Regions from separate parts of the Paenibacillus sp. FSL R5-0912 genome, predicted to be linked through region 2. Evidence: predicted binding sites of a transcription regulator. Region 2 holds the regulator's gene; the other holds the start of a gene.
What was found. Region 2 encodes Rex, which represses fermentation and respiration genes when NADH is low (regulators of the CRP and FNR family bind a similar motif). Its sites were predicted from a motif close to TTGTGAAATATTTCACAA; they were not measured.

Region 1: the regulator Rex is predicted to act here: its motif matches at 8,396-8,413, upstream of R50912_RS32715 (cytochrome ubiquinol oxidase subunit I).

Annotation. Positions count from the first base shown of each region.
Region 1 is NZ_CP009282.1:7,668,266-7,679,063, forward strand. Features, by position in the region: gene R50912_RS32690 (M3 family oligoendopeptidase) at 1-381, opposite strand, end outside; gene R50912_RS32695 (DUF2252 domain-containing protein) at 567-1,904, shown strand; gene cydC (thiol reductant ABC exporter subunit CydC) at 2,318-4,117, opposite strand; gene cydD (thiol reductant ABC exporter subunit CydD) at 4,114-5,877, opposite strand; gene cydB (cytochrome d ubiquinol oxidase subunit II) at 5,877-6,890, opposite strand; gene R50912_RS32715 (cytochrome ubiquinol oxidase subunit I) at 6,894-8,282, opposite strand; gene R50912_RS32720 (cold-shock protein) at 8,506-8,736, opposite strand; gene R50912_RS32725 (cold-shock protein) at 8,829-9,029, opposite strand; gene R50912_RS32730 (S1C family serine protease) at 9,424-10,671, opposite strand.
Region 2 is NZ_CP009282.1:4,932,354-4,943,151, reverse strand. Features, by position in the region: gene panC (pantoate--beta-alanine ligase) at 1-699, shown strand, start outside; gene panD (aspartate 1-decarboxylase) at 692-1,075, shown strand; gene R50912_RS20900 (tetratricopeptide repeat protein) at 1,190-1,831, shown strand; gene dinG (ATP-dependent DNA helicase DinG) at 1,948-4,806, shown strand; gene R50912_RS20890 (redox-sensing transcriptional repressor Rex) at 5,037-5,690, shown strand; gene R50912_RS20885 (amidohydrolase) at 5,677-6,978, shown strand; gene R50912_RS20880 (cell wall elongation regulator TseB-like domain-containing protein) at 7,008-7,526, shown strand; gene R50912_RS20875 (aminoglycoside adenylyltransferase domain-containing protein) at 7,815-8,582, shown strand; gene R50912_RS20870 (hypothetical protein) at 9,200-9,742, shown strand; gene R50912_RS20865 (AAA family ATPase) at 9,735-10,798, shown strand, end outside.

The DNA of each region.
Region 1 (10,798 bases), 2.7 Mb from region 2:
ATAAGCGCCCGAAGAGATGCTTGCCTCCAGTTCATCTGCGCTTACCTTCGCCAGCCATTTGCTGAAGCAGACCAAGGCTTCACCCGCACCATAAGTGACCTCCTCCAGCTCATCCATTAGATTAACGGCTTCCGTATTACTGCTGTCTGCACTGAACCTTAATTCCGCGTAGCTGAACAAGCGAAGATATATATGTTGATACCCATTATATTGTCTCAGGAACTCTTCCATCACACCGGCAGCATCCTGCCCGTTAATCATCTGCGAGGCTGACCATGTATTCAGCTCCCCGGCAAGTGTCTCCACCAGCCTGCGGTCCTGCTGAAATTGCTCCGACTGGAAAGAGGGATAGATTCGGTCCAGATCCCATGTTAATTGCATCTTCTAACATCCCCTTATTTATAGTCGCAGGAACAATTCATCCTCACATGCTTCCACCCCGTTCTTAGACGACTTGCAGGAAAATCCATTCCAGTATACCATGCCCGCCAAATTAGAAGTCTATGGAAATAACAGCTATAATCAACTATACCAAGTTACTACCGATTTCCCGAAAGGAGCACCACATGGTCAACCAGTCTATTACCGAAGGAGTCATACGTACACGTTCGAAGCTGCGCAGAGATTTGCTGATTTCTATTTTTGACGAGTTCGACGGCAGCATCATGGCCCTATCTCCTGACCGGAGAACGGAGAAATACAGCAAAATGGCGCAAAATGCCTTTTCCTTCTACCGGGGCAGCGCCTATCTGTTTTATTTTGACACGACAAGGCAGTACTTCCCTTACCATAGCTCACCCGGGCGCCCTACATGGATTCAAGGGGACCTGCATTTCGAGAACTTCGGCGCTTTCCGCAGTGAAGACGGGGAGATTGTGTATGATGTGAATGATTTTGACGAGGGGTATGTCGGCTCTTATCTGTATGATCTGCTGCGGATGGCAGTCAGTATTGCGCTTGCCGGCAGGCAGCTCGGAATGAGTCGGACAGAACAGCTTAAGCTGAGCCGGAGTTATGCGGAGGCGTATTACCGGCAAATTCACCGCTTTTGTGATGGTAAAGACAATCCCGGTAACTTCACCCTGAATGAGAATACAGCCAAAGGCCCCGTCAAGAAGCTGCTCCGCAAGCTGGAGAAACGCCGGCAGAGTCATTTCCTGGAGAAGGTCACTGCCCAGATGCAGACCAGCCGGGTATTCCTCGAGACCTCGGAGCTGCTGATTCCCGGAGCTGCCGAGCAGAGACAGCTGGAGCTGGCCTGGAGCTTCTATACACAGACAGTGGTTACACGCAGCCTGAACGAGGAGCATTTCCGAATCAAGGACATCGCGGTCAAGCGCGGCTCGGGAACGGCTTCCATCGGACTGGACCGCTATTATATTCTCATTGAAGGCGGCTTGGAGCAGGCAGGAACTGACGACACCGTACTGGAGGTAAAAGAAGTCCGTGTTCCCGTTCCCGCCTATTTCCTGCCCTACTCCGACTCGTTCTGGCAATCCTTTGCCCATCAGGGCAAACGTGTATCCGCGACCCAGCAGGCGATGCACCACAAGGCGGATCCATACCTCGGCTTCTTAACAATGGACGGCCGGGAGTTCTATGTCAGAGAGCGTTCCCCGTACAAAAAAAGTCTGAAGCTGGAGAATATCGCAGACATGGATGAGTTGACCGTAGTTATCCAGCAGATGGGCAGCCTGACCGCCAAAATGCATGCCCGCGCCGATGCCGATGTCGACAAGGGAATTCTCGACTATCACAGTGAGCAGGAGATCGCCAAGGCCATGGGTCCCGATTCGGATGCCTTTGCCCGTTATATCGCAGAGTGGGCTTACGGCTATGCCGGGCAGGTAGAGAAAGACTATGCCATGTTCGCGGATTGGGTGTCGGAGCAGTACGGTATATAACGGGCGGGTCCCCCTTCTGATTAAGCGCAGTGAATTCTACTTTGGACAATCGCTTCTGAAGCGCAACAGATATACAGATATACAGATAATGCCGCTTTCGTACATCGTTGCGCTTAACTGCACTTGGTACAACTAAAAGGTCTGATTCTCGCCCCGGCATCCGTTTAATTGTATTCTGTACACTTAAGCGGCCCTATAAAGACCGCATTAACGAATTCGGGCTGATTTAGTTGTATGAACTACAGTTATAGTCTGCAAGTGGACCTCATCGCTGTTTTTAATTGCACATTATACAGCTATCCCGGAGATTCCGTTTGAATACCCTTCCTCCAATGGAGGATAACTTTAAATAAATTAAAAAAGCTCTCTCTACCCGGCAACCGGGCGGAGAGAGCTTCTTGATCTATCCATATTTATTCATCAGCCGCCGTATTCATGAATTGGCTCGGCCGGTCCAGCTCATACAGCTTGCGGTAACGCGGTTCCCGCTCCATCAGCTCCGCATGGGTGCCGCGCATCTCCACCAGGCCATTCTCCATGAAAATCACCTCGTCCATCTGCTCCGCACCCACCAGATGATGGGTAACCCAGATCAGCGTCTTGCCCGCCATCGCCTCGAACATGGTGGCCAGCAGTTCGCGCTCCGTGCGCGGATCAAGGCCAACCGTTGGCTCATCGAGCACAACAACCGGCGTATTCTGCAGCAGAATACGGGCCAGTGCCATCCGCTGGCGTTCTCCGCCGGAGAAGCGCTGCCCTGCTTCGCGTACCGGAGTGTTATAGCCCTCCGGCAGCGAAGAGATCAATGGATCCAGCTTCGCAAGGGCTGCCGCCTGCTTAACCGCTGCCTCCGAAGCCCCCGGGTCCCCGAGCCGGATATTGTTCGCCACCGTAGTGTCGAACAGATGCGGGCTCTGGTTCAGCACGGCGATGAGCTGCGGAATCTGCTCACCGTAAGCCGCAGCGTTAATTCCGTTAATCGTCGCGGAGCCGATGGTTGGCGTGATTACGCCCTGCACCATCTTGAGCAGCGTCGATTTACCGGCTCCGCTGCGGCCGATCACGGCAACCTTCCGGCCCTGCGGCAGGTCCAGCGCCATATTCTGCACTGACCAGTCGTCTCCCGCCGCATAGCGGTAGCCCGCCGACTTCAGTTCAATATGGGCCTGCCCGCTGGCCTGAATCGCCTGCACAGCGGCAGCCGCCTTCGCTTTGGCTTCTGCACTCTTGGCTGCTTCGGCCGCGGGCGGCACAGCTCCCTCCGCTGCTTCCACCCCATTCAAGCGCTCCAGTGAATTCCGGTATTGCGGAATTTTCTCCACGGCCTCGGATACGGGCAGGAAGGCATCCGCTACCGGGAAGACGACCAGCACGAACGCGGCAATCAGCGTTCCGGCAATCGCTCCATCGGCATACTGTCCGCCTGCCCAGTAGAGCAGGGATAGCACGCCAAGGCCGACCACGGCTTGGCCAATGAACATCCGCAGCCGCGCCCAGCGCCGCAGCGCCCCGTCCGTTCGGGCGACGCTCTGCTCGTCGGCTTCATAGGTGTCAACGAACTGGCTCTGCCGTCCGCTGATGACCCAGTCGCCCAGGCCCAGCACAGCATCGGTCAGCTTCTGATACAGCCGGTTGCGCTCCTGCTTCACCTGACGCTGACGCTTCTGGGTGAACAGCAGGGAGATCAGCGGCAATACGGCCACCAGAATCAGCATGTATAAGCCCATAAGCAGAGCAAACGCCAGATCAAACGTGCCGAGCGAAATCACGGCAACCGCATAGATCAGGAGCGCGATGATGCTCGGGAAGACCGTGCGGAGATATACATTCTGCAGATATTCGATATCATCCGCCAGCATGCCGAGAATATCCCCGGTCCGGAAGCGCGAGGACAGGAACAACGCCTGCGGCTCCAGAATGTTGTAGAGCCGGATGCGCATCTTCGAGAGAATGCGCAGAATCGTATCATGCCCCACGAGCCGCTCCACATAGTGGATGACGGCCCGGCTGGTTCCGAAGGTGCGCACGCCGACAATCGGCACATAGATCATCAGTATATTTTCCGGCGGAATCGACGCCTTCGAGATCAGGAAGCCTGAAGTATACATCAGGGAAGACGCCGAGAAGATCGTCAGTGCGCCTAAGGCAATAATCAGCACGAACCGCCAGAAGTAGGCAGAGTAATAGGGAGCAAACCATCCTTCACGTTTCAATGGATTCCCTCCAATTGACTTCGAATAAGCTCATAGTAAGCACCCTTACGGGCTGTCAGCTCGCTGTGTGTGCCGGTTTCGGCTACCCGTCCCTGCTGCATGACGACAATCAGATCCATGTCAATCATCCAGTGCAGGCGGTGCGTAGCCAGGAATACCAGCTTGCCTTCGAACAGCGGCAGCATCGTTTCCTTCAGCTCATATTCTGTCTCAATGTCCAAGTGAGCCGTCGGCTCATCCAGCAGCATAACCGGGCGGCTGCTCAAGAGAGCACGGGCCAGTGCCACACGCTGCTCTTGTCCGCCGCTGAGCGAACGTCCGCCGCCGCCGATCATTTCATCCAACCCGCCAGGCAGCAAGGATATCAGCTTCGATAGTCCGGCGGACTCCAGTGCTGCCTCAACAGCCTCCTGCGTAGCTTCCGGATAATAGAACCGCACATTGTCAGCCAGTGTGCCGCTGAAGATGTAAGGACGCTGCGGAATATAAGCGGTCTGCTTGCGCCACTCCTCATCCGTAAGCGCACTGACCCCATTCCCGTTAATCGTGATATTGCCGGAGGTCGGATGAAGGAAGCCGCCCAGGATATCCACGAGTGTAGACTTGCCTGCCCCGCTCTCCCCGATAATTCCGATCTTCGCATATCCTTTGAATTCAAGCTTCACCTCTTCGAGCGAGGATGCACCTTCTTCTTCATACTTGACGCTAACTCCGTTAAGCCGTAAAGAGCTGTTATTGTTCCACGTGAAAAACGCTCCCGGAGCCTTGCCGTCCTGTATAGCCTCCTGTTCCCCCGGCTCCAGCAGCTTCGCCTGCACGGTCTCGCGGTCAATAATGCTCTTCATCGCTTCTCCGGCTTCCTTGCCGTCTAGTGTGGCATGGAAGTCCGCACCCACCAGCCGCACCGGCAGGAAATATTCCGGGGCCAGAATCAGGATCGTTAATCCTGTAACCAGTGTCATCTGCTCATTGACCAGACGCAGCCCGAGGCTTACCGCTACCGATGCCACCGACAGCATCGTGAAGAAGTCCATGGCGAATGAAGACAGGAACGCCACGCGCAGCGTACGCATCGTGGCCGAGCGGTAGCGGTCGCTGACCGCTGCAATACTCTCGCTATGGCTGCGGCTGCGTCCAAGGAATTTCAGCGTTTCCAGCCCGCGCAGCGAATCCACGAAATGATTGGACAACGTGCGGTAGGACTTCAGCTGACGGTCCATCTGCTTGCGGGCCGTCATACCGATCAGAATCATGAAGACAATGATGATCGGCATCGTTAAGGTAAGAATAACACCGCTGGACGTATCCTGGGTGTACACATAGACAAGCAGGAGAGCCGGTGTTACCGCCATGCCGACCATCCGCGGAATAATCAGTTCCAGGTAGGTGCGGAACTTGGTTACTCCTTCAAGCACAAGTGTGACCACATTCCCGGTTCCCCGGTCACCTGCCAGCCTCGGTCCCAGCTGGAACAGCTTGTCCATCATTTGTCTCCGCATGCTGCTGCCGGTAGCTTCCGCGAAGCGGTAAGATGTACGGCTCATCAGCATGGCACAGGCATGGCGCACGAGAAACGCAAGAAGGAACAAGAGCGATTTAGCCCCTTGTTCCTTCAGCGGTTCTCCCGCAAACAGCGCAGAGACAACTTCGGCCAGCGATTTCGCCAGCAGAAGAATGGACAGGCTTTGCACCAGGGTAAGGAAGCCGACAATCAGAAATACAGGCTTTACTCCTTTGTACCCAAGCAAATTTTTATCCATTAGTATTCAAGATGCTCCTTCTCGTGAACCCGTTTGTGGAAGATGAAATAACTCCAGATCTGATAACCAAGCACGAATGGCAGCAAGGTCAGCGCCACGATCGTCATTACCTTCAGTGAATAGTGGCCTGAGGCCGCATTCGTAATCGTCAGGTTGAACGCCTGATCCAGCGAGCTGATCATGACCCGCGGGAACAGTCCGATGAAGATCGAAGCTACCGACAGCGCCATTACCGCCCCGGTCATTCCGAAGGCATAACCATCCTTCTTCTTGGTCATGAAATATCCGGAGAGCAGATAAGCGACTACGCCTAGAGCAACTACAATCCATAGCAGGGTTCCGCGTTTATCGAAGATATCTGTCATATTGTACGTCATTATAACGAAGGCCACCAGCAGCGCTGCCAGAGGAATCAGCAGTTTCTGGGCCAGCTTGCGTGCCCGTTCCTGCAAATCTCCAAGGGTGCGGAGCGTAGTGAACATCAGTCCATGGACCAGACACAGCAGGACTACTGTAATTCCCGCTACAACTGTATAGGCGTTTACGATATCGAAGAAACCAGCATACATCTGCATATCCCCGTCAATCGGCAAGCCTTTGATGAAGCTGGCAAACACCACAGCCAGCAGGAACGGCGGCAGGAAGCTGCCGAAGAAGATGCAGACATCCCAGGTTTTCTGCCACGTCTTCGAATCGCGTTTACCTCTGAATTCAAAGGCAACACCGCGGGCAATCAGGGCCAGCAAGGCGAACACGAACGGGATATAGAATCCGCTGAACAGCGTCGCATACCAATGCGGGAAAGCGGCGAACATCGCGCCCGCCCCCGTAATCAGCCATACTTCATTCGCATCCCAGAACGGCCCGATGGAATTAATCAGTACCCGGCGCTCTGTATCATTCTTGGCCAGAATCTGCGTCTCCATTCCTACACCGAAGTCAAAGCCTTCAAGGAAGAAGAACCCGACAAACAGCACCGCAATCAACAGAAACCATAATTCATTAAGTGACATGGGTTAGTCCTCCTTGTTATACGGATCGTGGGATTCGCCGTGTTCGTTATCCATAGCATAAGGACCTTTTTTGATAACCTTGATGAACAGGCCGATCATTACCGCACCCAGTATGGCATAGATTGCGGTAAACGAAATCACCGAGAACAGCACCTGTCCGCTTGTAATATTAGGTGATACACTGTCTTCCGTAGTCATAAGTCCGAATACTGTCCATGGCTGACGCCCGATCTCCGTCATAATCCAGCCTGAGGTGTTGGCAATCGGCGGAAGCAGCAGCCCCCAGAACATGAACCGCATGAACCAGGTATTCGGTTTGTCCATCTTCTTACGCCACATGAGGTAGATGGCATACACACCAAGCGCAATCATTAGCGAGCCTGCCGCAACCATGATGCGGAAGCTCCAGAACGTTGTTTTGACAGGAGGGATATAATCCCCTGGACCGTATTTCTGTTCATATTCCGCCTGCAGCTCATTCATACCCTTAACTTCACCGGAGAATTTACTGTAAGACAAGAAGCTTAGCAGATACGGAACCTGAATTTCATTGCTGTTGGTTTTATTATCTGTATCGATATTGGCAAAAATCGTCCAAGGTGCCGGGTCTCCGCTCTCACCCCATAATGCTTCGGACGCGGCCATCTTCATCGGCTGGGTCTCCACCAGATACTGCGCCTGGGCATGTCCGGCAACCGCTACGCCAAATGAAGAGATAATACCGACAATGGCTGCGATTTCGAACGATTTCCGGAAAAAGGGAACGTCCTGCTTCTTAAGTAATTTATAAGCACTAATCCCTGTTACCAGGAATGCGCCTGTAGCGTATGCGGCGAGTACTGTATGCGGGAACTCCACCAGCAGCTGACCGTTTGTAATTAATGCGAAGATATCATTCATTTCAGCCCGTCCATTATTGATCTGGAATCCTACCGGATGCTGCATGAACGAATTGGCGGCCAGAATCCAGAATGCCGAGAGCATCGTTCCGAAGGCTACCAGCCAGATCGATAATAGATGAATACGCTTGGATACCTTATCCCAGCCGAAGATCCAGATTCCGATGAACGTGGACTCCAGGAAGAATGCCAACAAGGCTTCAATCGCTAGCGGGGCTCCAAAAACATCACCGACGAAGCGCGAATAGTCAGACCAGTTCATTCCGAACTGGAACTCCTGCAATATCCCTGTCACTACGCCTACTGCGAAGTTAATGAGGAACAGCTTCCCCCAGAACTGCGCCATTCTTTTGTACTCTTCATTGCCTTTTCTAACGTACATGGTCTCCATAATAGCAATTAAGAGCGCTAGTCCGATCGATACCGGCACAAAGAAATAATGAAAAATCGTCGTCGACGCAAATTGTATACGCGACAGTATTACTGTATCCATATTTCTCCCCTTCCTTCTCCCCATTCGATATGTCTATTCTGTCAAATTTCCAGGGCCTAAAGTGTGATAATTATCACATTATACACCCTGTTTGAGCATGAAATTCAATAAATTTGTGACAAATATCACAATATTACGGTTAGAAAGCAAAAAAAATAAGACGGTTTCACCGTCTTGGATTTGTCTATCATTTATAGTTGTCTTGGTTCATAAAGGCATTGGTTTAGGTAATGGAAATACCCTTCTTAAGCGATTTGAGATCGCCATTCGAATTAAGCAATTGCGGCAGCATCTTCATGCTACGAACCATCGGGGAATGACAGAGACGGCAAGAAGGCGCATGCTCAAATGCGAAATTATCCCTCATCCATCCGTTACATCCATCGTTGGTACAGGCCCATATTGCGGTATTTTCTTCCGGTACTTCCTCCAAAGGCTTCTTCCGGTAGTTCATTGCCGTTCCTCCCTTCCTTTATGTTACAAGCTCAGTAACGATAAAAAAAGACCGTCCCAACTTTCACAAGCGGGGACGGTACCTTCTATTAATTACAGTTTTACAACGTTTTCGGCTTGTGGTCCGCGGTTGCCTTGAACAACGTTGAATTCAACGCGTTGGCCTTCGTCCAAAGTTTTGAAGCCGTCGCCAGTGATTGCGCTGAAGTGAACGAATACGTCGCTTCCGCCTTCAACTTCGATGAAACCGAATCCTTTTTCTGCGTTGAACCATTTAACTGTACCTGTTTGCATGTGTGTTACCTCCACAAATTTAAATTAATATGTTCTTTTTATCTTCAGACAAAGAAAAAATTCACACATTGAGAAAGGTTGTGATTCATTTGACAGCCCTTTTCAATGCGAGAATTAGGTATCAATTGTATGAATAATTTCATGTTACCACACCTGATTAACAAAGGCAAGCTGTCCTATCCGAATTTCTCCGTTTTTTCCCTTATAAGGACTTCTTCCCAATGTAAGGGTTACCAGTTGGTCTAAATAGTAATATTTATAGCCGATATTCATGTTTACCCCATTATTTTGGTCTTGAAACGGGCTCCGTCCTCTTAAATTTTGCATAAGAGGACGGCCTGAACCGTTTCCGTTATCCTGACTGCCTTAATATTATATACGGCAGCTTCCGGTTTTATTCCTCGGGTTTCTCAAGAAGCTGTACCGTCACCTGCTTCACTTCACCATTGCGGTAAAATGTAATTTGCAGATCATCACCGATCTTGGTGTGATCGTACAAATACTTGCGCAGGGACAAGGTGGATGTAATCGGCTTCTCATCGAACTTGGTAATTACATCATTGAATTGCAGGCCTGCATCCTTAGCCGGACCCACTGCATCCAATACCACAACCCCATCGGTTACCGTAGTTGGAAGGTTAAGCTCTTTGCGCTGGTCTTCAGCCAGCGGTACATACGGATTGTTCAAATCCACAGAGTACACACCCAGGTAGGAACGGGCAATTTTCCCGTTAGCCGCAAGCTCATCTGCTGTCTCCATCACATGGTTGGCGGGTATCGCGAATCCCAGCCCCTCCACGCCCGTATCCGAAATCTTCATCGTGTTGATGCCGATCACTTTGCCGTCCAGGTCAACCAGTGCGCCCCCGCTGTTGCCTTCATTAATGGCAGCATCAGTCTGGATAACCTCCTGCTCCCAGTCGTATACCCCATCCTGGTTCAGAGATACCGGGATCGTCCGCTCTGTATTACTGACAATGCCAGAGGTCAGCGTATCGCCGAGGCCCAGCGGGTTCCCGATCGCAATGACCGTCTCCCCCAGACGAAGTTTGGAGGAATCCCCGATCTGTGCAACCGTGTTAATCCCTTTGGCATCAATAGAGAGCACTGCGATATCACTCACCTTGTCGGTACCGATCAGCTCCGCTTTGCGGGTTACACCATCCACGGTAACAACCTCCAGCTTGCCGGAGCCTTCAATCACATGATTATTGGTAATGATATATGCCTTATTGTCGTCCTTCTTATAGATAACTCCCGATCCTAATGCAGACTCATCGAGAATATTAAGTTCCTTGTTGTCTTCCTTATGATTAATGATGCTTACTGCCGCCGGGCGGACAAGCGCGGCAGCCTGAATAATCCGGTCATACGGGTCTGCACTGCTCACAGCCACATTATCAATTACTGCCGGAGCCTGTGCTTTCTCCTCGGTCAGCTGTCCCGTAACCAGACTGAACAGCAATACAGCCACTACCGCACTGCATACGGAGCAGATCAGCGATACCTGCCATGTAGCCAGTGAACGCCGCGATCTGCGGACAGACCATTTCCCTTCGGCGTATCCTTTGGAGGTACCCTGTTTGCCGGCTCTGCGCCGCGACACCTTGGTTGAATAGAAATCATCATCAAACAATCCCACGTTACATCCTCTCCCCTCTATTGCCACCGCATTCAAGACCTGAACGCCAAGCAACCACGCCCGAGCTTAACCGCTATATCTCTTAGACTTCACAAAGTGCTAAAAGGTTTCACTTGATTCATTCACC
Region 2 (10,798 bases):
CCTAATGAGGATTTCGCTTCCTATCCCCGCGATGAGCAGCGTGATCTGGCGCTTGCTGAACGCGAGGGTGCGGATATTGTATTTATACCTAGTGTCGAGGAAATGTATCCCCAGCCGATCCGCACGGGAGTATCGGTATCTTCACTTACTACACAGCTCTGCGGAGCTTCGCGTCCGGGACATTTTGACGGAGTGACTACGGTGGTCAGCAAGCTGTTCAATATTGTACAGCCGGATTATGCCTTCTTCGGGTTGAAGGATGCCCAGCAGGTAGCTGTTCTCCGCCGGATGGTAGCGGACCTGAATATGAATGTTGAAATTATCGCCTGCCCGATCGTGCGGGAAGAAGACGGACTGGCTCTCAGTTCACGCAATGTATATCTGAGCGCTGAAGAACGCAGACAGGCACTGGTGTTGTCCCGTTCCCTGCGCGAAGTCCGCCAGGCATTGGAAGACGGCAAGGTGAGAACAGTGAATGAGGCGCGGGAGATGCTGGTTTCGGTTATTGCTGAATCCCCGCTTGCGGTCATCGATTACGCGGAAATCCTGACTTTCCCGGATCTGGAGAGCCTGGAAGGCGGCAGTAAGCTGAGTGCTGCCGGCGGAGAGGTGATTATGGCACTTGCTGTGAAATTTGGCAGAACCCGCCTGATCGACAATAATGTATTTATTCCCAAGGAGGCTCACGCTCTTGTTTAGACATATGATGAAATCCAAAATTCACCGTGCTACCGTCACCGAAGCCAATTTGAATTATGTCGGCAGCATTACCATAGATGAGAATCTGATGGAAGCCGCGGATTTGCTGGAGAACGAGAAAGTGCAAATCGTGGATAACAACAATGGTTCCCGGCTGGAAACCTATGTAATCCCGGGCCCGCGCGGCAGCGGCGTTATTTGTCTGAACGGTGCAGCCGCTCGCCTCGTGCAGCCGGGGGATACCGTTATCATCATTTCCTACGCGATGCTGTCATCCGAAGAATTGGCGGACCATAAGCCGACTGTTGTATTTGTAGATGCCGACAATCAGCCGGTGAAGCTGGCGGATCATGAGATTCACGCGACGATTGCCTAAATCCCGCTGTTTGAGCCATGTAATCAATGGCAGGGATGAAGACACCCCGACTTGTGAAAAATGAAGTCAGGCAAGCTTAAGCTGACTTCATTATCAGTAAGGGTGGGATGTCCGGTGTTTCAACATTTATTTGCTGAGATGAACAAGATGCTGCAGGAGATCAGTGCTGACTATCCTACTGCGGAGGGTGCCCGCCGCAACGACCTTTTATCCAAATATAATATGCTCCACAGGATCAGCGATGATGTAATGGATGAATGGCTGGCCTTTGCTGAGAAGCTTAGCCAGTTCCGCGATCAGGCAGATTTTCAGCCACAGCCGGAGCAGGAAATCCCTGAGGAGGAAGCGCCAGAGCTTGCTATGGATGCTTTTGTCAGGGGTCAGGGGTATTATAAGCTGCTTATGTACCGCAAATGTATTGAGCAGTTCAAGGAAGTCACTGCACGGCATCCGGACAGTCTGGCTGCCCGGCTGTATCTGGCCATGGCTAATCTGCAGGAGGGTGAAGGGGAGACGGCATGGGGGCATCTGAATCATATGCTCGGCCTCATCCGTGAAGCGAAGCTGAAGGCGATGATTTATAATGCGCTTGGCTGCATCAGAGCTTCTCAGGAACGTTTTAATGAAGCTAGTGAGCTGTTCAGTCTTTCTCTGCTGCATGATCCCGCTCTTCCTGAGCCGAACGTTAACCTGGAGGTTTGCCGCAAGCGGGGCGGGAAGCTTCAGTTCGGACAACAGCTGGTCTCGCTTTTATAATTAATATTCATCCATTCAAGCGATGTGGCCCTGCTTCACCAGGGTGTGCATCGCCTTTTTTCGTAACTTCTGTTATGCTGATAAAGAGTCTCAAGTGAAAGGGAATAGAACTTATAATGAAATTTGCCGTGCTTGATTTTGAAACTACGGGAACCCAATCTGTGGGAGAGATCATCCAGGTTGGCCTTGCCATTATAGAGGAAGACAGGTCCATCTCCCGGGTGTATGGTTCCTATGTCAAGCCCGGAGCACCCATTCCTCCTTTTATTACGGGCTTGACCGGAATTACAGACAGTGATGTGCAGGATGCGCCGGAACTTGATGAGATGATGATGGAACTGGTGCCGCTGCTCGATGATGTTGTGCTGGTTGGACATAATGTGGCGTTTGATTTTCATTTCTTGCAGAATGCGCTGGACCGCTGTGGTTATTTGCCGTTTCAGGGCCGGATTCTGGATACGATCGATTTTCTCAAAATATGCTTTCCCTCGCTGACTACCTATCAGCTTGGGTCCGTGAGCAGCCATTTCGGCCTTACGCATGAGCGTCCCCATCAGGCGGACAGTGATGCCCTCGCGACTGCGCTTGTGCTGCTGAAATGTCTGGAGGAGCTGGACAGCCTGCCTCTCCTGACCATCCAGCGGCTTAATGAGCTATTCGCCGATGAAGATAGTGACCTGGCCTGGTATTTCGACGGTCTGCTGCGTGAGCGCGAAATGGAGACCTTCCAGCCGGAAGGGGAGCTGACCTTCTACCGCCAGCTGGCCCTTGCTGTAGGCGACTGGGCAGAGCTGGCTCCTCCCCGGGAGGAAGGATCTGACAACCCTCTGCAGAATATTACCTTCAGGGAGTATATGGAAGAGGTAACCAAGCGCCTGAAGGATACCTTGCCGCAGTATGAGAGCCGTGAAGCCCAGGAACTGATGATCCAGGAGGTCATGACGGCGCTTGATCAGGATAAGCATCTGCTGATTGAAGCAGGAACCGGCACCGGCAAATCGCTGGGCTATCTCCTTCCAGCCATATATCACAGTGTGCGCAGTAATCAGAAGGTCATGGTCAGCACGCATACGATCAATCTTCAGGATCAGCTGCGTGAGCGCGACATCCCTCTTTTGACGAGTGTTGTGCCCTTCCCGTTCAAGGCAGCGATCTTTAAGGGGAGAGGTCACTATCTGTGTCTCCGCAAGTTTGAACATAGAATGAATAAAAGGGACTTCACAAGTCCCAGGGAAGAAGCGCTTACGGCCGCCCAGATGATGGTCTGGCTGACCCAGACGGAGACTGGCGATGATGAAGAGCTGAACTTAAGCGGACGCGGCGGTGATTTCTGGGAGACCGTAGCCAGTGATACCGACTCTTGTCTGGGACGCTCATGCCCATGGTTCCGGAAATGTTATTATCACCGGGCCAAGCATGAAGCCGGTATTTCCGATGTGGTGGTGACCAACCACTCCAAGTTATTCGCAGATGTTAAGGCCGGGCATCAGCTGCTTCCGGCTTACGAGCATCTCGTAATTGATGAGGCTCATCATCTGGAGGACATTGCCGGCAAACATCTCGGAATGCAGATGAAATATTTTACCGTGGCGCATACGCTCACCCGTCTGTACAAGGACAGCCGGAGCGGACAGCTGCCGGCCTTGCGCCAGACCCTGCAATCGTCCGGCAGTGAGCAGGCTTCGGAATGGAGCGGCGTTATCGACCGGATCTATCCGGATCTGCTTACTGTCAAGGAGTCCTGGGATACGCTCAGCGACAAGCTCTTCGGCTTGCTGCCTGAACGCAGCGATGCCGGAGCCGGTGAAGCCGGCCAACTGGTCGTACGCCTGCAGCCGGGCAAGAAGCCCAAAGAGTGGGAGGAGCTGGCCGCTCTGGAGAATACACTCCATCTCAGCTTGAGCGATATCATCCGCAAGGGTGATAAAATGCTCAGTGAGATGCGTGATACGGACAGTCAGTCCTCTTCGGACAGTCTTGTGACGGATATCGGCGGGTTGTTCAAGGACCTGGCCTCCATCCGGGAGCAGATCCGTTTCTTTATGGGACTGAATGACGAGAATATCGTGTACTGGCTGGAGGGGAGCGGCAATTACCGCGGCAAGTCGCTGCAGATGTATGCCGTTCCGGTGGATGTGAGCACTCAGCTCAGGGAACTGTTCTTCGATAAGAAGAAGAGTATCATCCTGACATCGGCTACCTTGTCTGTGGATAAGTCATTCCAGTTCATGATCGATAATCTCGGTCTTGGTGAGGCTGCAGAGCAGGGACGTCTACAGACAGCTCTGCTTCCGTCACCGTTCAAATACCGTGAGCAGGCACTGCTTGTCATTCCACGTGACTTCCCTAGTGTCAAGGGAAGCATTGGGGATGCCCGCTTTGTGGACACACTGGTTCATTCTCTGGCAGAAACTGCTGTGGCTACCCGCGGGCGGATGCTGGTGCTGTTCACCTCCTACAAGATGCTGCGCCAGGTCTATGATCCGCTCAAAGAAGCCCTGACTTCGCAGGATATCGCTGTGCTTGGACAAGGCGTAGAAGGCGGTAGCCGGAGCAAGCTGATCCGTCGGTTCCAGGACAGCTCGGCGTCAGTCTTACTGGGGACGAGCAGCTTCTGGGAAGGTGTAGACATTCCCGGGGATGCTTTGACCTGTCTGGCTATTGTCAGACTGCCGTTCCAGCCGCCCAATCATCCGCTGGCTGAAGCGAAGTCTGAGCTGCTTCAGGCACAGAAGAAGAATCCGTTCATGAAGCTGTCCGTCCCGCAGGCCGTAATCCGCTTCAAGCAAGGCTTCGGGCGGTTGGTACGCACCGCGCAGGACCGCGGAATCGTTATTGTATATGATACCAGGGTAATCGAATCTTATTATGGGAAGTATTTCCTGTATTCGCTGCCCGGACCCAAGATGGAGCATATGCTGACGGATCAGATCGTTCCGCGGATTGCAGAATGGCTTGAAGATGGCGGGGTTTAATAATCCGTCGGCGGCTGATATTATGTATAAGTAATTATTGTTCTGAAGTCCCGCGCTCCACGGCTCCTGCCTAAACGGGCAGGCCTGGAGCACGGTTCCTATAATCGGCTTAACAGCAGTGAAGCTTGATCAAGCAGCATATGCTTTCAAAACAAGCGTATGCTTACGAAGCAAGTTTTGCGAAGTCATTCAAGAAGTATATGCTATCAAAACTTTTAGGAGGAGAAAACATGAAATCGGATAAAATATCGGAGGCCGTCGTTCGCAGACTCCCAGTGTACCTGCGTTTCCTGAACGATCTCCAAAAACGTGAAATCTCAACAGTTTCTTCTCAGGAGCTGGGACAGAAGCTTGATCTCAACCCCGCCCAGATCCGCAAGGACCTGGCTTATTTTGGTGATTTTGGCAGAAAGGGCATTGGTTATGATGTCTCTTATCTGATTGAGAAGATCCGGCATATTCTGAAGCTGGACCAGCAGATTAATGTAGCTCTTGTAGGTGCAGGTAATCTCGGCCACGCCTTGTCGAATTACAATGCCTACTTGAAGGATACGATGAAGATTACAGCTGTATTTGATGCTTATGAGCCTAAGGTAGGCCAGCAGATCAACTCGTTGACTGTCCAGCCGATGAGTGAGCTGGGGGATACCATCCGTGCACAGGGCATCCGCATTGGGATTATTACCGTTCCGGACAGTGAAGCACAGAACGTTGCTGACATTCTGGTGGATTCGGGTATTGAGGCGATCCTGAATTTTGCTCCTGTAATTCTTAAGACTCCATCCAATATCCGGATTCATGCCGCCGATTTCACTACGGATTTGCAGAGTCTGGCTTATTATTTGCATGACGGAAAGGACGAAGCTGAAGATGAGCAGCAATAAAACCATTATTAAAGACGGCCGTTTTCTGGTTCCTGGCAGCGATAAGCCGGTGCTGAGCGGTTATATGACCATCGAAAATGATCTGATTACTTACATAGGTGAAGCGAAGCCTGTAATTGAAGAGGATGCCGAGGTTATTGACGGTAGCCGGCTGCTGTTCATGCCGGGTCTCGTCAACACCCACGGCCATGCGGCGATGTCGCTGCTGCGCGGCTACGGCGATGATATGGTGCTGCAGGCTTGGCTGCAGGAAAAAATGTGGCCGATGGAAGAGAAATTCACCGGTGAAGATGTATACTGGGGCACCTCACTATCCGTTCTTGAGATGCTGAAGGGCGGCACTACGACCTTCCTCGATATGTATGATCATATGGACCGGGTTGCTGAGGTTACGGAGCAGTCAGGCATCCGTGCAGTACTTATGCGCGGTGTTATTGGCCTGTGTCCGGAAGAGGTGCAGAACCACAAGCTGGCGGAGGCGATTGCTTTTGCCCGGAACTGGCATGGCAAGGCTGACGGCAGAATTACTGCAATGCTCTCGCCCCATGCGCCTTACACCTGTCCTCCGCAGTTTTTCATGAAGTTTGTTCAGGCGGCACATGATCTTGATCTGCCGATGCACACGCATATGTCCGAAACGCGCCATGAAGTGGAGCAGAATGTGGCCGATTACGGCCTGCGACCGGTCGCGCATCTGGAGAAGCTGGGAATGTTCACCCGGCCGTCCCTGATCGCCCACGGTGTTCATCTGAACGATGAAGAGATTGAGATTCTGGCCCGCCATAATGTTGGCGTATCTCATAATCCCGGCAGCAACCTTAAGCTGGCCAGCGGAGTAGCCCGTGTTCCTGAGCTGCTTAGAGCAGGAGTTAAGGTCTCCCTGGGTACGGACGGCGCGGCAAGCAACAACAATCTGGATATGTTTGAGGAAATGCGGCTGGCCGCGCTGATTCATAAAGGCGTAAGCGGTGATCCAACGGCAGTACCTGCTCCTGAGGCGCTGCTCATGGCGACAGAATATGGTGCACATTCGATTTTCCTGAACCAGGTAGGCCGGCTTGCAGCAGGGATGAAGGCTGACTTCATTGCGATTGATATTGATCAGCCGCATTTGCTGCCGCATACCGACCTCTTGTCCCATGCCGTGTATTCGGCTAGTGCCAAGGATGTGGAACATGTCTGGGTCAACGGTAAACAGATTGTGAAGCACGGACAATGTCTGACACTAGATGAAGAGGCTATCCGCCGCAAAGCGCAGGAAACGTTCGAAGGACTGCTGAAACGGTAATTTAGGTTATTTGGAAAGGAAGCTGCATGTTGAAGAAGAGGAGAAAATGGCTTCCGCTGGGGATTTCCCTGGTTCTGCTCCTTCTGTTCGGACTAAGCCAGTTTTATGCCTACATTATGAAGGATCAGTGGAACGAGCGGAGTGAAGCCAAAGAGATTGCCAGAGCACGGGCTGGCTTAACTGAGGTATCCAAAGCACAGAAATCCGTCTGGGATGAAAATGCGATTTACTGGGTGCTTACCGGAAAAAATGATGCTGGAACCGAGCTGATGGTTTGGGTCCGCTTTACCAAGGAAGGCCAGCCAGCCGGAGGCGAAAATGATTTATATGCGGAGGAGCTCAGCAAAGGGACTTCGGAGGCGCAGATCCGTGATAGTATAGCTGCCCAGCTTCCGGGTATTACGATTAAACGGCTGCTGCCGGGAGTGTATAACGGAGAATATGCCTGGCAGCTGTTCTACAAAAAGGACGGCAGGTTCTATTACAGCTTCTATCGCTTCACAGACGGCAGTGCCATCGGTGAAGGGTATAGCCTGCCCAACCGGTAAGCGGCAGCAAGAATGGACTACAGCAGGAGCGGGGGGACAGTTGAACTGTTCTCCCGCTTTTTTAAATGGTTCTTCAAGGGAGAGAACAATCTATAACCATTCTTGGACTTGTAGCCTACTTGGAGCTATGGCTTAATAATAGGGGAGGAATAGATGAATCCATTTCGATGGCTTGACAGCTGGATAGCATCTCAGTATATGCGATGATACATACCGGATTGTCATATCGGAAGTATTCATTCCCGGCATCTGCTTCAACCATAACTGACATTCAGGAGGATCACGAAGTTGGAAATTCTAGCCTATTTAGATCAGGCGGTAACGTTGTTCAAAGAGGAGCTGGGGACAAATTTGTCCGGGATTTATCTGCACGGTTCGCTGGCGATGGGCTGCTTTCATCCGGATAAAAGTGATATTGATCTGCTGATTGTCATACACGACAAGCTGCCTGTAGAGGTCAGCCGGAAACTGGCCAAGAAAGTGATAGCTTATCACGACAGTCTGCCTAACCAGCGCGGGATTGAGCTAACTGTTGTACTGAAGCAATACCTGAAGAACTTTGTACATCCTACTCCTTTTGAGTTTCATTTCTCGGACTTTCATCTGGACCGGTACAGAAAGGATGAGCATTATCTGTGCGGCGGTTATGAGGATAGAGATCTTGCGGCTCAATTTGCCGTAGTCTATCAGCGGGGATTTATTTTGTACGGCGAACCTATCCGCGATGCGTTTCTGCCGGTGGACCGGCAATATTACCTGGATTCTATCCTTGGTGATATTGGGGATGCAGCTCAGCAAATCATAGATTCTCCAGTGTACTACACACTGAATTTGTGCCGGGTGCTGTATTTTGTGCGGGAAGAAGCTGTGTCTTCCAAAAAGGAAGGCGGGGAGTGGGGCCTGCAGCATTTGCCGGCTAAATATCACGGATTGCTTAAGCAATGCCTGGATGAATATAGCGGAGGGATAAGCGGCGGCGGATATGATCATGCGTTATTAATTGATTATGCAGAATACATGGCCGGCGAAATCAGACAGCATCAAGCTAAAGTGTAAATTCAAACTATCGCTGAGTGAAGCGGACTGAGAAGCCCCTATTTCTTCTAAAAAGCTTATTTTGGCATCAAAGCGGACTGAGATTCTGTTATCTTGTTCATTTGAGCCTGAAATGGGTTGTAATCGGTCAATTAACGGAACCTGAGTCCGCTGGGCCCGCAAATCCGCCTAATCTGCACAATTAACGGAACCTGAGTCCGCACCAGCGGCAGACGGATAATGGAAGCGACGACCCTCACAAAGAGGGTAAAGCCGCTTCAGCTTTGGTCCTGGAGGAATTAATGCGACTCCTAAGTCCATGTCATACAAAAAGAGAGCGCCACAGGCATATATATTGCCTAGAGGGCGCTCTTTTTCTGTTACCCTTACCAGCAAAGCTAAATCTGTCCACATGTATTGCCGATAAGAAAGATAATCTACTGGATCATCCAGAAATTAGAATCAAAAATTTTAAATATATTCACACTTTTATGTAAAATGGTATATACACTTATGATATACTACTACTTGTATCAAGACATGCTTAAGAGCATGTCAGTCTCGGAAGGGCGCTAGACACGCTAGTTTGGTCATTATTATAGATTTATGCTCGGTCATTTTTGAGAGGAGGACGTTTCTTGAAACTGCGTCTTATGCCTGTACTGCTAACGTCTCTGCTGTCCGCTGCATTGTTATTCGGTGGCTGGTATTCGTACCGCCAGTTCGCTGTGCAGGAGCCGCTGCAAAAGCTTGTGTCATCCTATGAGGGAGTGAAGGATTCCCATATTAGTATTAAACGCAATGAGGTTACTTTGAAACTTGATTTGCAGCCAGGCACGAAATTACGTGAGCTCGTGCAGTATGTATCCAAAGAGGGCAGCTCAGCTATCAACGGCCGGACGCTCAAATTGGATGTGCAGCAGAACTCCAGCGCTTTGCTGGATGAGTATTGGGATAAAGCCATGTTCTCTGTTGCAGAGGCGATGGAGAGCCGGAAGTATACATTAATACCTGCTAAGCTGGATGGTCTGAAGACGCAAGACAGCAAGTACAGCGGGGTTACAGCAACAACGGAAATTGATGACAACAACGTGTATGTGAGTCTAAGCAACGGTACAGAGAGTAAGTTCATCATTCTGCCGCGTGCGGCGGCTACGATGGGAGTGTGGAACAATGCCTAAGTATTGGAAAGAGGTGCTGGCCGGATTTGTTCCGGTCATGCTGATTTTTATGGTTTTTGTCGGGATTAACATTTTCCCTGTGATTATTGCATTCGGCATGGTCGCTGCCCTCCTGTTTATTGCCCACGCTCGCGGCGGTCTGACGGTAAATGCAGGCGCAGATAAGAAACGTAAGAAGAATGGGCCCTCCAAGCTGACTTTTGAAGAAATCGGCGGCCAGGACAACGCTAAGCAGGAATTGCGGGAAGCACTGGACTTTCTGATCCGGCATGAAGAAATCAGCAAATTCGGGATTCGCCCGCTGAAGGGGATTCTGCTGACCGGCCCTCCGGGAACCGGCAAGACGCTGATGGCCAAGGCTGCGGCACATTATACCAACTCAGTTTTTGTGGCTGCATCAGGCAGTGAGTTCGTGGAAATGTATGTCGGTGTCGGCGCCGGACGTGTCCGTGATTTGTTCAAGGATGCCCGTACCCGTGCGCTTAAGGAAAATAAGCAAAGTGCCATTATTTTTATCGATGAGATTGATGTCATCGGCGGCAAGCGTGAAGGCGGACAGCAGCGTGAATACGATCAGACGCTTAATCAGCTGTTGACCGAGATGGACGGGATCTATAACAATGAAACCCCGCGCATTCTGCTGGTAGCAGCAACGAACCGCAAGGAAATGCTGGACTCCGCACTGCTTCGTCCGGGCCGGTTCGACCGTCACATCCATGTGGACATGCCGGACAAGAAAGGCCGCAAGTCGATTCTCGATCTGCATGCCAAGAACAAACCGCTGCATGAAACGGTAAGTCTGGATAAAATCGCCGAGGAAGCTTATGGCTTCTCAGGTGCGCAGCTGGAAAGCGTGATGAACGAAGCGGCGATTTACATGATGCGTGAGAATCTGACCCAGGTAGAGCAGCGTCATCTCTCGATGGCCATTGACAAAGTGATGATGGGTGAGAAGACCGACCGGGAAACGAATCATGAAGAGAAACAGCGGGTAGCGATTCATGAGCTGGGACATGCTATTATGGCTGAACTGCTGCGTCCGGGAAGCGTTAGCCA